DNA from 3 places in the Streptomyces sp. NBC_01317 genome. Region 3 is predicted to be linked to each of the others. Evidence: riboswitches for the same ligand, from Rfam matches in the RefSeq annotation. Region 3 holds a riboswitch; each other region holds the start of a gene.

Region 1 (4,547 bases), 4.0 Mb from region 3:
AGGTCGAGCGCTTCGTGGACGCCTTCACGGCCGTGATGGACGACGCGCACGGTGGCGGCGGGCTCATGTGGGACTTCGGCAGGACGCTCGTGAAGCAGGCCGTCGCGAACCGGTAGTCATCGGCGGTGGCTGTGCTTTTGCCTCGGAGGCAAAAAAGTTGCCTCCGAGGCACGTCCCTGGCGCAATAGAGGCATGAACACGCCTGAGGACGCGGTTCCGGGCCGGTCCGGCGCGCTGCCGGACATCATGCCGGACACCCTGCCGGAAACGCTCCCCGATGTCGCGCCGCGCCTGCGCGAGCTGCGCCGCGACCGCCGGCTCACGCTGGAGACCGTCGCCGCGCGGGCGGGTCTGTCACCCGCCCACCTCTCCCGGCTGGAGACCGGCCGGCGCCAGCCCTCGCTGCCGATGCTGCTGGCCCTGGCCCGCATCTACGGCACGACGGTCGCCGACCTGCTCGGCGAGGCGCCCGCCGAACGTGATCCCGTCATCCGCGCGGGGCGCCAGGAGCCGGTCGAGGCCGACGGCTGGACGTACCACCGCGCGGGCGGCTCCGGCCGGGCCATGCAGCCGCTGCGGGTCGTGGTGCCGTACGGGGCGCAGGGCGATCTCGTACGCGTGCACCCCGGGGAGGAGTGGCTCTACGTCCTCGGCGGGCGGCTGCGGCTGGGCCTCGGGGACGCGGTGCACCTCCTCGGGCCCGGGGACAGCGCGCACTTCGACTCGCTCACCCCGCACCGGCTCGCCGCCGCGGACGCCGGCGGGACCGAGCTGCTGTTCGTCCACACCCTGCTCCAGAGCCCCGCCGCCGATCTCCACTGACAGCCTCGCCGATCTCCACCGACAGCCTTCGAGAAAGGTTCGACGCCATGCCGGAGAACAAGAAGAACCGCACCCTGCCCCGGGGGCTGGTCATCCGCCTCTTCGCCTACCTGATCGCGGGACACCTCTTCGCAGGCTTCCTCTACCTGCTGTTCAGCGTCGGCTCCTAGGGCGCGTCCAGCAGGCCCTCGCGCAGCCTTTCGCGGGTCTCCGGGGAGAGCCCGAGGCCCTCGGAGAGGTAGCGGTCGGTGGAGCCCCAGGTGGTCGTGATCGTGTCGAAGGCCGCTTCGAGGTACGCGGCGCGCGCGTCGAAGAGCGGACCGAGCAGCTCCATCACCTCCGCGGACATCCCGGCGGGCGAGGTGTCGCTGCGGCGGACCTTGTAGCGGCGGCTCGGCTCGTTCGACTTGAGGTAGTCCTCCTCGATCGCGTCCCGCTCCACACCGACCGCGAGCAGCGACACCGCGACGGACAGGCCGGCGCGGTCCTTGCCGGCCGCGCAGTGCATCAGCGCGGGGACGTTGTTGTCGGCGAGCGCGTGCAGGACCCTGCTGTGCTCGGCGGTACGGTCCCTGATGATCGTGCGGTACGAATCGATCATGCGGGCCACCGCCTTCCCGTCCGCGAGAAGCGAGCGCAGCTGGCCGAGGTCGCCGTCGCGGACCATCCGCCAGAACTCGGCGCCGTCCGCCGGGTCCGTGAGCGGGATGTTCACGTTCCGTACGCCGGGCAGCTCGATGTCCTCCCCGTCCAGGCGTACGTCGGCCGCGTTGCGGAAGTCGAAGACCGTGTGCAGGCCCAGCGACGCGAGGTGGGCGGCGTCCGCCGGGGTGGCCCCCGCGAGGTGCCCGCTGCGGTAGAGCCGCCCGTACCGGACCTTCCTGCCGTCCGTGGTCGGCAGCCCGCCCACGTCGCGGAAGTTGCGTACCCCGGTCAGCTCCGGCTCGACCGGTGGCACGTGCGGCAGATTCTGGGTCACGGGCTGCTCCTCCGTGTCTGCCGTCGGCGCGGCTCGCCGACGATGTCGACTGCGACCCTACGACATGGGCCCTTGGGCAATTGGTGAGATCTGTCCGTATTGAGGCATTGCGCCTAACCTGCCCCGATCGAGGGGGAGATGGTCCTCGGCTCGTGAGCAGGATCATATCCGTGACGGTGCGTGGCGGTGACGGAAAACGGAATTGCGTTGTCAGAAGGAAAGCGAAGATCGCATATCCACGCAGGGTGACCGGAAAGGCCGGAAGATATCGGAGCGTGCACGAATGCGAGGTACCGGTGGCTTGTACCGGCCGTCCGCGTCGGCTTACGTTCACCCTCAATCCGAGCGGAACGCCTAATCCTGCCGCCGCCCGGAATTCGTACCCACCCACCATCCACGCGTGGCAGGAGCGGGGGACCCAGGTAGTACGCCGTTCCGTTTCCGCGGACGGCTCGGGGTGAAGTCGCGCGGCAACCGCGACCGGGCATCTCCAGCCCGAACCCGACAGCTCACCTCGTAGGCGCCGGAGAGGAATTCGCCATGCCCGCCAAGGGTAAGCACCGCCGTCCCAAGAGCAACCCGATCACCCGCGGATTTGTCCTGGCCGGAACGGGCGGAGCCGCAGTCGTGCTTCCGCTCATCGGCGCCACCGGGGCGCACGCCGCACCGGCCGCCGCCGCCGGATCCGTCACCGCGTCCGCCACGTCCGCCGTCCACGCCGCTCCCGCGTCCGTGACGCGGGCCGCCGCCGCCAGGACCGCCGCGACCTACCGCGTGGTCTCCGGCGACTCCCTGTCGAAGATCGCCAAGAAGAAGAAGGTCGCGGGCGGCTGGAAGAAGCTTTACGCGGACAACAAGCGCGTCATCGGCTCCGACCCGTCGCTGATCCACCCCGGCCAGACGCTGACCCTCGGCGCCAAGGCCCCCGCGGCCGACCGCGCCAAGGCCCCCACCACGGCATCCCGCTCCGCCGAGCGCACCGCGCCCAAGAAGGCCGCGCCGGTGAAGAAGGCCGCGCCCGTGAAGAAGGCGGCCCCGGCCGTGAAGGCGTCCGCCTTCACGCTGCCGGTCTCCGGCATCGCCATCGGCACGCCGTACCACGCCTCGGGCAGCAACTGGTCGAGCGGCTACCACACCGGCGTGGACTTCCTGGCGCCCTCGGGCACCGTGGTGAAGGCCGTCGGCGCGGGCACCGTCGTGAGCGCCGGTGACGGCGGCTCGTACGGCAACCAGGTCGTCATCCGGCACGCGGACGGGATGTACTCGCAGTACGCGCACCTGTCCTCGATCGCCGTCTCCGCCGGACAGACCGTCAGCGAGGGCCAGCAGCTGGGCCTCTCCGGCGCCACCGGCAACGTGACAGGCCCGCACCTGCACTTCGAGATCCGTACCGGTCCCGACTACGGCTCGGACGTCGACCCGCTGGCCTTCCTGCGCCAGCAGGGCGTCGTCATCTGATCCCTTCCGGGCTCTCTTCGGCCCCGCTCCGGTGATTCCTTTTCGCCGGGCGGGGCTATTCCCGTTTGGGCCAAACTTGACCGATGGCATATCTCACCCTGCGTCAATCTCTCCTTACGGTCGCGTAGGTCACATCCCCGGGTGAATGATGTGCTGCTGTGGCTGACGATTCGAGAACGAGAAGACGTGGCACATTCGGGTCGTACGCAGCGCTCGGTGACAGTTTCACGGAGGGCGTGGGGGATCCGGGGCCTGACGGGACGTATGTGGGCTGGGCGGACCGGCTCGCCGTTCTGCTCGCGGACCAACTCCCGGTGCCCGGCGAGGGGGAAAAGAACGAGCAGGGAAAGGCCGCCGACACCGTTCACGGCGATTTCCGGTACGCGAATCTCGCGATACGGGGCCGGCTGCTCGACCACATCGTCGAGGAACAGATTCCGCGGGCCCGTGAACTCGCCCCGGACCTGGTGACCTTCTGCGCGGGCGGCAACGACATCATCCGGCCCGGCTCCGACACGGCAGCCGTAGTTCCGGCGTCTGGGCTGGTCAGCGCGCTGAGGGGCTGGGTGCGGGCATGGGTGCGGCCACCGCGATCATGAACGTTTGTGACGACGTATCAAGAGACGGTGGCCGCGGAGGCCACGATAGCCGAGCAGGCGTGGGCCGAGACGTTCGGGAGGGCGATGGCTGCGGTCGCGGGCTGTTTCGCGCGGCGCGAGACGCGAGCGACTATGGCGGAGCTGGTCGCGGGGCTGCTGATGGAGGTGGACACGCGCAACTGCTGGACGCTCGGGCAGGCGCTGGGGCACCCGGGTCCGCACCGGCTGCAGCACCTGCTCTCCCGGGCCCGGTTCGACCACGAACGGGCACGGGAGGAGATCGCCCGCCTGGTGGCCGGTGAACTCGCGGGCCAGGAAGTGGTGTTGGTGGCCGACGAGACAGGGGATGCGAAGTCCTCCACAGACTGCGTGGGGGCCGGCCCGCAGTACTCCGGTGCGCTCGGCGGCGTCGGCCTGTGCCAGGTGGCGGTGCATCTGGCGGCGGTCACCGCAACCATGAAGGTGATCGTGGACCGGGCCCTGTACCTCCCGGCGGACTGGGCCGCGGACGAGGAGCGCCGCGAGGTGGCCGGGGTCCCGGAGGAGGTCGTGTTCGCGACGAAACCACAGCAGGCGCTGTCCATGGTGACCGGCGTGCTCGCGTCCGGTCTCGATGCCCGATGGTTCGCAGGCGACGAGGTGTACTGCGGTCGTGAACTGCGCCGGGGAATAAGGGCGTTGGGCCTGGG
Region 2 (4,547 bases), 620 kb from region 3:
GCCTCGCCCTTCTTCTGCTCCGCCCCCCTGGTCGCGGCCCCGTTCTTCACCCCCCTGGGCACCCTGTTCACCGGCGTCGCCGCCCTCTGCACCGAACTGGTCCTGCGCCTCCTCGACGGCAACGTCGGGAGCGCCGACGCCATCACCGAGCTGCTGACGGTCCTCACCGTGTCCGTCCTCGCGCTCGGCATCAACCGGGTGGTGCGCCTGAGCGGCGAGCGCCTCGCGTCCGCCCGGATCATCGCCGAGACGGCGCAGCGCGCCGTGCTGCCCAGACCCGCCGACCGGATCGGCGGGCTGCACATCGCCGCGCGGTACGAGGCGGCGCAGGAGGGGGCGTTCATCGGCGGGGACCTGTTCGCCGTGCAGGACACGCCGTACGGGGTGCGTCTGGTGGTCGGGGACGTACGGGGGAAGGGCCTGGAGGCGGTCGAGGCGGTGGCGGTGGTCATCGGGGCGTTCCGGGAGGCCGCCGAGCAGGAGGCTTCGCTGGAGGGGGTCGCGCAGCGGCTGGAACGTGCCCTCACGCGCGAGGGGACGCGGCGGGACGGGATCGACGTCTTCGAGGGCTTCACCACGGCCGTGCTGGCCGAGATCCCGAACGACGAGGCGGTGGTACGGCTGGTCAACCGCGGCCACCCCGAGCCGCTGCTGACCCACGCGGACGGCGTGGTGGTGATGCTGGCGCCCGGCGACCACGCGCTGCCGCTCGGGATGAGCGAGCTGGGCGCGTGGCCGGACCGCGCGGACGAGGAGCCGTTCCCGCCGGGGGCGACCCTGCTCTTCTACACGGACGGCCTGTCCGAGGCGCGCAACGCGAAGGGTGTCTTCTACGACGCGCGCGAGCGGCTGTCCGGGCGGATCTTCCCGGGGCCGGACGAGATGCTGGACGCGCTCATCGGGGACGTACGCGTGCACACGGGGGGCGGTAACACGGACGACATGGCGCTGCTGGCGGTCAGCCGGCCCGTCCAGGGGCAGCCGGAACGGCGCAGGACGATGCCGGTCGTGCCCTAGGTCGCCCGACGCCCGACGCCCGACGCCCGACACCCGCCCCCCCCGCCCGTTCAGCACGCTGCGTGAGCGCCGCGTACCGCTCCGCACAACGCCTGATCACCCGTCAGAAACCTTTGACCACCGCAGTGGCCACCGGAGACGATCAACTCGCCCGCTTGCGCCTCGATGTGTCCCGGTACGTCCGTTGCGAATTCGTTAACGATCATCCGGAACAGCTTGGAATAAAGCCCATGTCTCTATTAACGTTCGATAACGCAGCGCGGTCGTCCCAGCCGTCGTCAGGACGGCGCCGTGCCGCACGCGCCGAATCCCGCAAGGGAACCGGGGAACCACCAATTGGGGTGAATCGGGAGCTTCTTGCTGCCTTGTGCCGCGAGAGCACCCGTAGGAGACCTTCCTGCTCCGAACCCGTCAGCTAACCCGGTAGGCGAGAAGGAAGGAAAGGAGCGCGCCCCAGTGGCGTCCAACAAGCCTGCCCTCGAAGCCCCCTTCGAAACGGAAACCTTCGAACCGCCGAGGTTCGGCACCGAAGCGGACCGGACCTGGGGGGAGTGGAATCCCACCGAGGACTCCCTGCTTCCCCCCGTACGAGGCAGGCACCGCGTCGCCAAGCAGCGCGGACTGGCCCGCAGTTCCACGGTCCTCGGCGTCGGCGTCCTCGCCGCCGTCGGTGCGGGCGGCATCGCCACCGCGCAGGACAAGCCCGCCGTCTCCATATCCCTGCCCGATGCCATCACGGACAACCTTCCGGCCGCCAAGTCGCTGCCGGGCGTGGGTTCCCTGGGTACGGAAGAGGCCAAGCCGAGCGCGCTCGCCACCGACCCGCTGACCACGGCGGGCATGACCACCGCGGACTTCCAGTCGGGCGCCACCGACGCCGGCGAGGCGCTGCGCGCCCGGATCCTCCAGCAGGCCGAGGCGCAGCAGGCCGAGGCCGACGCCACGACCAAGGCGGCCGAGCAGGCGGCGGCGGCCGAGAAGGCCGCGGCGGACGCCGAGAAGCGCCAGACCGAGGCCGAGAAGAAGATCCAGGCCGCGAAGGACAAGGCGGAGGCCGAGGCCAAGGCCAAGGCGGCCGCCAAGGCCGAGAAGGAGCGCCTGGCCAAGCTGGCCGAGAGCTACACCCTCCCCGTCGTCTCGTACACGATCACCTCCACCTTCGGCCAGGCCGGCTCCATGTGGTCCTCCGGCTACCACACCGGGCTGGACTTCGCGGCCCCGACCGGCACGCCGATCAAGGCGGTCCACAGCGGCACGGTCCAGTCGGCCGGCTGGTCCGGCTCGTACGGCTACCGCACGGTGCTGGAGCTCGACGACGGTACGGAACTGTGGTTCTGCCACCAGTCCTCGATGACCGTCACCGCCGGCCAGAAGGTCTCCACGGGCGAGGTCATCGGCCGCGTGGGCGCGACCGGCAACGTGACGGGCCCGCACCTGCACCTGGAGGTCCACGCCCCAGGCGGCACGGACATCGACCCGATGGGCTGGCTCCAGAGCAAGGGCCTCAACCCGTAGGGCCTCGACCCGTAGCGGATCGATCGCGCGCCGGGGGTGGCGGAGCAGCCCCCGGCCCCGGCGTCGTCGACTCGGGCCGGAATAGCGTCCGGCCCCCGCGTCGTTGGGGCAGTTCATGACAGATCTGCTCACCCTCGGCTCCTCCGACCTCCGGGTCTTCCCCCTCTCCCTCGGCGGCAACGTCTTCGGCTGGACGTCCGACGAGGCCGAGTCCTTCGCCGTCCTGGACGGATACGCCGCCGTCGGCGGCAACTTCGTGGACACCGCCGACACGTACTCCTCCTGGGCCCCCGGCCACCAGGGCGGCGAGTCGGAGACCGTCCTCGGCAACTGGATCGCCGCGCGCGGCAACCGCTCCGAGGTGGTCGTGGCGACCAAGGTCGGCGCCCACCCGCAGTTCAAGGGCCTGCGGGCGGCCACGATCAAGGGTGCGGCCGAGGAGTCGCTGCGCCGGCTGCGTACGGACTACATCGACCTCTACTACACGCACTTCGACGATCCCGAGGTGCCGGTCGAGGAGATCATCACCGCGCTCGACCAGCTGGTGAAGGACGGCAAGGTCCGGGCGATAGCCGCCTCCAACCTCAGCACCGAGCGCCTCGCCGCCTCCCTCGCCTTCTCCGAGAGCGAGGGGCTGGCCCGGTACGAAGTCCTCCAGCCGCGCTACAACCTGGTCTCCCGCGACACGTACGAGGGCCCGCTCCAGGACCTCGTGGCCGAGCACGGGCTGTCGACCGTGCCGTACTCGTCTCTCGCGGCGGGCTTCCTCACGGGCAAGTACCGCGCCGGGACGACGGTCGACAGCCCGCGCGCGGCGGGGGCGGGCGCGCACCTGGAGACCGGGCGGGGCCTGGCCGTGCTCGCCGCGCTGGACCGGGTCGCCGGGGCCCGTGGCGTCGAGGTCGGCACCGTCGCGCTGGCGTGGCTGGCGGCGCAGCCGACCGTGGTGGCGCCCCTGGCGTCCGCGCGGACCGTCGAGCAGCTGCCCGTACTGCTGGCGGCGACCGGACTGGAGCTGACGGCGGAGGAGTTGGCGGACCTGACCGCCGCATCCGCCTAGGGCGTGTCCGCAAAGTGGGGCCTGGCTCGCGGGGTCTGGCACGCGCGCTAGCGGCGTTGTCGGACCCACCCCGTACATCCAGTACGGGGTGGGTCCTCCGCCTTGCGATCGCACGCACCAGACCCCGCGAGCCCCGCCCTCCGGGCGGACGACCCCACTTTGCGGACACGCCCTAGGTCCGAAAGGGACGGCACAGCGCGTAGGGGGAGTTGTCAGTCGCGGTACGGGTTGTAGCCGTCGTAGTCGATGTACGGCGGCGGCACCCGTACCCGGCCCGTGGCCCGCGCCGCGTACGTGAGCGCGGGCCCCGCGATCCCCCTGCGCTGCCACAGATGGTGCAGCAACTCCCGCTCCCGCTCGGCGAAGTCGGGCGCGCCGGCCTCCCGCTCGGCCCGGTGCCGCAGGAAGGCCAACGACGTCGCGAACGCCTCGTACTCCCCGACGGCCCTGGCCGCCCGCGCCCCGTACGTACGGCCCGCGAAGTCCCGCGCCGTCGTGCGCGCCCGCATCGAGGAGAGCGCGAGCGGCGCGGCGGGGACCAGCCAGCCGGCGGCGGAGTACGCGGGCAACTCGGCGGAGATCGTGCGCAGTTCGCGCTGCCTGCTCCAGATCGCCAGCCAGGTGACCAGCCCGAGGACCGGGACCATGAACGCGGCGTAGACCAGGTAGAAGCCGTAGGGGCCGAAGAGCGATGTCGAGCCGTTCCACAGCGCGTGCAGGCCCATCGCCACCGCCAGGCCCAGCAGCGGCAACACCCTTCTGCGCAGCCTGTGGTGACGGGGTGTCGCCGCCGCCAGCCCGAAGCCGATGCCCGTCAGCACGGTGAAGAGCGGGTGGGCGAAGGGCGACAGCAGGATGCGTACGACGAAGGTGGCGACGGTCATGGAGGTGAGGCCGGAGCCGCCGGTGTACTGGTCCTCGCCGAAGGCGTTGCCTAGGTAGAGGATGTTCTCGG
Region 3 (4,547 bases):
GCGCGCGCTGCTCCAGGCGTCGCTCGACGCGGGGGAGAGCGGCCTGCTGGCGACCGGCGTCGAGGAACTGCTGCGGTACGACGGGCCGGTGGAGCTGGCGACGTGGCGGTACGCCACCGAGCCGCTGACGCTCGGCGGGCAGGCGGTCGCGACCGGCGATCCCGTCCTTGTTGTCCTCGCGGCGGCCGACCGGGACCCCGCGCGGTTCGAGGATCCGGACCGGCTGGATCTCGCACGGCGTGACAACCAGCATCTCGGTTACGGACACGGCATCCACTACTGCGTCGGGGCGCCGCTCGCCCGGCTGGAAGGACAGGCCGCGCTCGGCACGCTGCTGACACGCCTGCCCGACGTGCGACTTGCGGGAGATCCGGCTGATTTGCGGTGGCGGGGAGGGCTCATCATGCGTGGATTGCGCACACTTCCGGTGCAGTTCACGCCTTTGCCCAGCTGACTTACAGCCCTGAAATGGCTGACGGACCGTCAGGATTGTGACTTTCACGTGATCTCCCCTGCATCGACTTGTGACAAGCGTTCGAGTCCGGCTACCTTCACCGACAGCTCAGCAGCCACACGCTGTAGTCGATTTCACGTGTGACGCTCCCTGCGTCGTACGGCACACGGAAGGCAACCGCATGTCCGCGAACGGCCGACACCGTCGCCCCCGCCAGGCGCCCGCTCTCATCGTCGCGGCGGGGGTGACCGGCTCCGCGATCGCCATTCCCCTGCTCGGCGCCACCTCCGCCAGCGCGGCGGACGCCTCCACCTGGGACCGCGTCGCCGACTGCGAGAGCGGGGGCGCGTGGAGCGCGGACCTCGGCAACGCTTATTTCGGCGGACTCCAGATCGCCCAGGAGACCTGGGACGACTTCGGCGGCGGGGACTACGCGACCCGCCCCGACCTCGCCAGCCGCTCGCAGCAGATAGCGGTCGCCGAGAAGATCCTCGACGCCCAGGGCCCGTCGGCGTGGGCCAGCTGCGCGCCCGTCGCCGGACTCCTGAAGAACACGGAGGAGCCCCAGGTCGACCCCGGAGCGGCTCCCGGGACGGTCGAGGAGTCCGCGAGCCCGGAGGCGTCCACCGACTCCGGCGGCGAGTCGGACACGGATCGGGCGGAAGGCTCCGACACCACCCCGACCAGCCCCGACAGCACCCCCTCCGGCAGCGCGAGGAGCGCGGGCGGCGAACGGGACGGCGGTGACGGTACGGAGAGCGGCGCCACGGACGCGGGCACCCCGAGGCCTTCCCGCTCGGCCACCCCCTCCTCCGGAGCCACCACGGACACCGTCAAGGGCAAGCACCGCGGCGGCGCGGCCCCCGAGGACCCGGCGAGCCCCGGCGCGACCGGCCTCACGCCGGACAACTCGGGCGAAGAGCGTGAATCCGGGCGTCACGCCTCCCGAGGTGACGGGGTGACACGTGACGCGGAAGGCGTGACGGCCGACGTCGCCGGCACCCCCGACGGCGAATACGTCGTCCGCCCCGGTGACTGTCTGTGGCGTATCGCGGACGAGAACGGCGTCGAGGGCGGCTGGTCCGCGCTCTACGAGGCGAACAAGGACGCGCTCGGCTCCGACCCCGACGTCATCCTGCCTGGCCAGACCGTTGATCTCAGCGTGAAGTAGGGGCAGTTGACGGTCCGCCCCCGGTCCGCCCCCGGTCCGCTTCCGGGGGCGGTTGGAGACCCTATGTCCACTTCTGCGCAAGTGAGACAAGGGTCTCTTTGTCTCAACAGGGGACCTTTGGCCCCCAGGTGGCACGTTTTCGGCCCTCACCTGCGAAAACACGGACGGAACACAGGGGAGTTCGGGCGATTTTTCCCTGATCGGGCTCTTTGGACATCGGGTGGACCTGTGTCTACGGTCTGAACCGCTCGCACCGCGGGCCCCGTCGACCGTCACGCCGAATCCTGCCGTCGGTCGGGGGGAGTAGTCGTCGCGTCAAGCGCCGAAGGCAGGAGCGGGGGACCCACAGGTTAGGTGCCGGCCCCGGCCGTCGAGAGACGTCCGGCGACCGGCTCGGGGTGAAGCCGCGTACAGCGAGGGCCGGGAGGCCCCTGTTGGCACGCGGCCGGGCAACTCACTTGGCCCGAACCCGACAGCTGACCTCGCAGGCGTCGGTGAGGAGATAGCTTCATGCTGCGTTCCAAGGCCAAGCACCGCCGTCCGTCCAAGGCCGTCCGTTACGCCACGCTCGCCGGGGTGACCGGTGCCGCCGTCGCGGTCCCGCTGCTGGGCGCCACGTCCGCCTCCGCCGCGACCACCGCCGAGTGGGACCAGGTCGCCGCGTGCGAGTCCGGCGGCAACTGGTCCATCAACACCGGCAACGGCTTCTACGGCGGCCTCCAGTTCACCCCGTCCACCTGGGCCGCGTACGGCGGCACCGCCTACGCCGCCCGCGCCGACCAGGCCTCCAAGTCCCAGCAGATAGCCGTCGCCGAGAAGGTCCTCGCGGGCCAGGGCAAGGGCGCGTGGCCGAGCTGTGGTGTGGGCCTCTCCGGCGCCTCGAACGACTCCGCCCCGGCCGCCCCGTCGCAGCCGGCCGAGCAGCCCGCCGCGCAGCCGCAGCAGTCCGCGCCGCAGCAGCAGTCCGCGCCGTCCACGCGCAGCGCCGAGCAGCCGGCCTCGCGCGGTGCGAGCCGTCCCACCACGATCAAGAAGGGTGACGGCGAGTACAAGGTCAAGTCCGGCGACACCCTGTCGAAGATCGCCGCCGGTCACCACGTCAAGGGTGGCTGGAAGAAGCTGTTCGACCTGAACAAGGACATCGTCACCGACGCGGACGTGATCTTCCCGGGCCAGCAGCTCCACCTGAGCTGAGCCCGGCGGGCTTGAGCCGAGCCGCCCGGTGAGCTGATCCGCTCTCCCCCGGGGCCGTCCGTCCCCCCTCGTGGCCCCACCCCGGACCACCCCGGCCCCGCGCGTTCTTCCCCCGTACGCGCGCGGGCCGGGGTTTCCACGTTCCGGCCGCGGGCCCGTTCGCCCCCGTGTCATCAGGATGACGTCTTCATTTCGTCCCAGCGGGCGGGCACCGGCCTGCCGACGGCCCGGGGCCGGTTAGGCTCGTGTCGCGCGGCCGAGCGGCCCCGCACCCAAAGCGTCACATCCCATGAAGGAGATGCTCGTGCCGTCCATCGACGTCGTCGTAGCCCGGGAAATCCTCGACTCCCGAGGCAACCCCACGGTCGAGGTCGAGGTCGGCCTCGACGACGGCAGCACCGGCCGTGCTGCTGTCCCCTCCGGTGCCTCCACCGGTGCGTTCGAGGCCCTTGAACTCCGCGACGGTGACCCCAACCGTTACCAGGGCAAGGGTGTCGAGAAGGCCGTCCTCGCCGTCATCGAGCAGATCGGCCCGGAGCTGGTCGGGTACGACGCCACCGAGCAGCGCCTCATCGACCAGGCGATGTTCGACCTGGACGCCACCCCGGACAAGTCGTCGCTCGGCGCCAACGCCATCCTCGGCGTCTCCCTCGCCGTCGCGCACGCCGCCTCCGAGGCCTCCGACCTGCCGCTCTTCCGCTACCTCGGCGGCCCGAACGCGCACCTGCTGCCCGTTCCGATGATGAACATCCTGAACGGCGGCTCGCACGCCGACTCGAACGTGGACATCCAGGAGTTCATGATCGCCCCGATCGGCGCGGAGTCCTTCTCCGAGGCCCTGCGCTGGGGCGCCGAGGTCTACCACACGCTCAAGCGCGTCCTGAAGGACAAGGGCCTGTCGACCGGCCTCGGCGACGAGGGCGGCTTCGCGCCGAACCTGGACTCCAACCGCGCCGCGCTCGACCTCATCCTCGAAGCCATCAAGGAGGCCGGTTACGCGCCGGGCCGCGACATCGCGCTCGCGCTCGACGTCGCCGCGTCCGAGTTCTACAAGGACGGAAAGTACGAGTTCGAGGGCAAGTCCCGCTCCGCCGCCGAGCTGACCGAGTACTACGAGGAGCTCGTCGCCTCCTACCCGCTGGTCTCCATCGAGGACCCGCTGTACGAGGACGACTGGGCCGGCTGGAAGGTCCTCACCGACAAGCTGGGCTCCAAGGTCCAGATCGTCGGCGACGACCTCTTCGTCACCAACCCCGAGCGCCTCGCCCGCGGCATCGAGGAGGGCTCCGCCAACGCCCTGCTCGTCAAGGTCAACCAGATCGGCTCGCTCACCGAGACGCTGGACGCCGTCGAGCTGGCCCAGCGCAGCGGCTTCAAGTGCATGATGTCCCACCGCTCCGGCGAGACCGAGGACGTCACCATCGCCGACCTCGCCGTCGCCACCAACTGCGGCCAGATCAAGACCGGCGCGCCCGCCCGCTCGGAGCGCGTGGCCAAGTACAACCAGCTGCTGCGCATCGAGGAGATCCTCGACGACGCCGCGGTGTACGCCGGCCGCAGCGCGTTCCCCCGCTTCAAGGGCTGACCGCGCCGCCCGGCGCCCTCCGACCGCGCCGGTCGGCAGGCGCCGACCAGCCCGTCGTCCGTACGTCCCCGTCCCCGGTCCCGTACCGTGTCCGGGGACGTACGTACGTGACAGGGGAGGCGGACCATGGCCGGGAACCGGGA

The links. Region 3 has a riboswitch for cyclic di-AMP ahead of OG349_RS22285 (transglycosylase family protein). Riboswitches for the same ligand answer to the same signal wherever they lie in the genome.
Region 1: another riboswitch for cyclic di-AMP. It lies ahead of OG349_RS04955 (M23 family metallopeptidase); the one in region 3 lies ahead of OG349_RS22285 (transglycosylase family protein).
Region 2: another riboswitch for cyclic di-AMP. It lies ahead of OG349_RS19520 (M23 family metallopeptidase); the one in region 3 lies ahead of OG349_RS22285 (transglycosylase family protein).

Annotation. Positions count from the first base shown of each region.
Region 1 covers NZ_CP108393.1:1,162,025-1,166,571, reverse strand. The annotation lists gene OG349_RS04975 (aspartate aminotransferase family protein) at 1-116, shown strand, start outside; gene OG349_RS04970 (helix-turn-helix domain-containing protein) at 247-822, shown strand; gene OG349_RS04965 (DUF6126 family protein) at 870-992, shown strand; gene OG349_RS04960 (tyrosine-protein phosphatase) at 989-1,801, opposite strand; cyclic di-AMP (ydaO/yuaA leader) riboswitch at 2,176-2,339, shown strand; gene OG349_RS04955 (M23 family metallopeptidase) at 2,342-3,259, shown strand; partial or broken gene OG349_RS04950 (SGNH/GDSL hydrolase family protein) at 3,418-3,834, shown strand; gene OG349_RS04945 (IS701 family transposase) at 3,865-4,547, shown strand, end outside.
Region 2 covers NZ_CP108393.1:4,519,489-4,524,035, forward strand. The annotation lists gene OG349_RS19515 (PP2C family protein-serine/threonine phosphatase) at 1-1,017, shown strand, start outside; cyclic di-AMP (ydaO/yuaA leader) riboswitch at 1,309-1,462, shown strand; gene OG349_RS19520 (M23 family metallopeptidase) at 1,474-2,532, shown strand; gene OG349_RS19525 (aldo/keto reductase) at 2,648-3,592, shown strand; gene OG349_RS19530 (PrsW family intramembrane metalloprotease) at 3,805-4,547, opposite strand, start outside.
Region 3 covers NZ_CP108393.1:5,135,102-5,139,648, forward strand. The annotation lists gene OG349_RS22275 (cytochrome P450 family protein) at 1-454, shown strand, start outside; gene OG349_RS22280 (transglycosylase family protein) at 636-1,625, shown strand; cyclic di-AMP (ydaO/yuaA leader) riboswitch at 1,936-2,131, shown strand; gene OG349_RS22285 (transglycosylase family protein) at 2,136-2,819, shown strand; gene eno (phosphopyruvate hydratase) at 3,118-4,404, shown strand; gene OG349_RS22295 (FtsB family cell division protein) at 4,531-4,547, shown strand, end outside.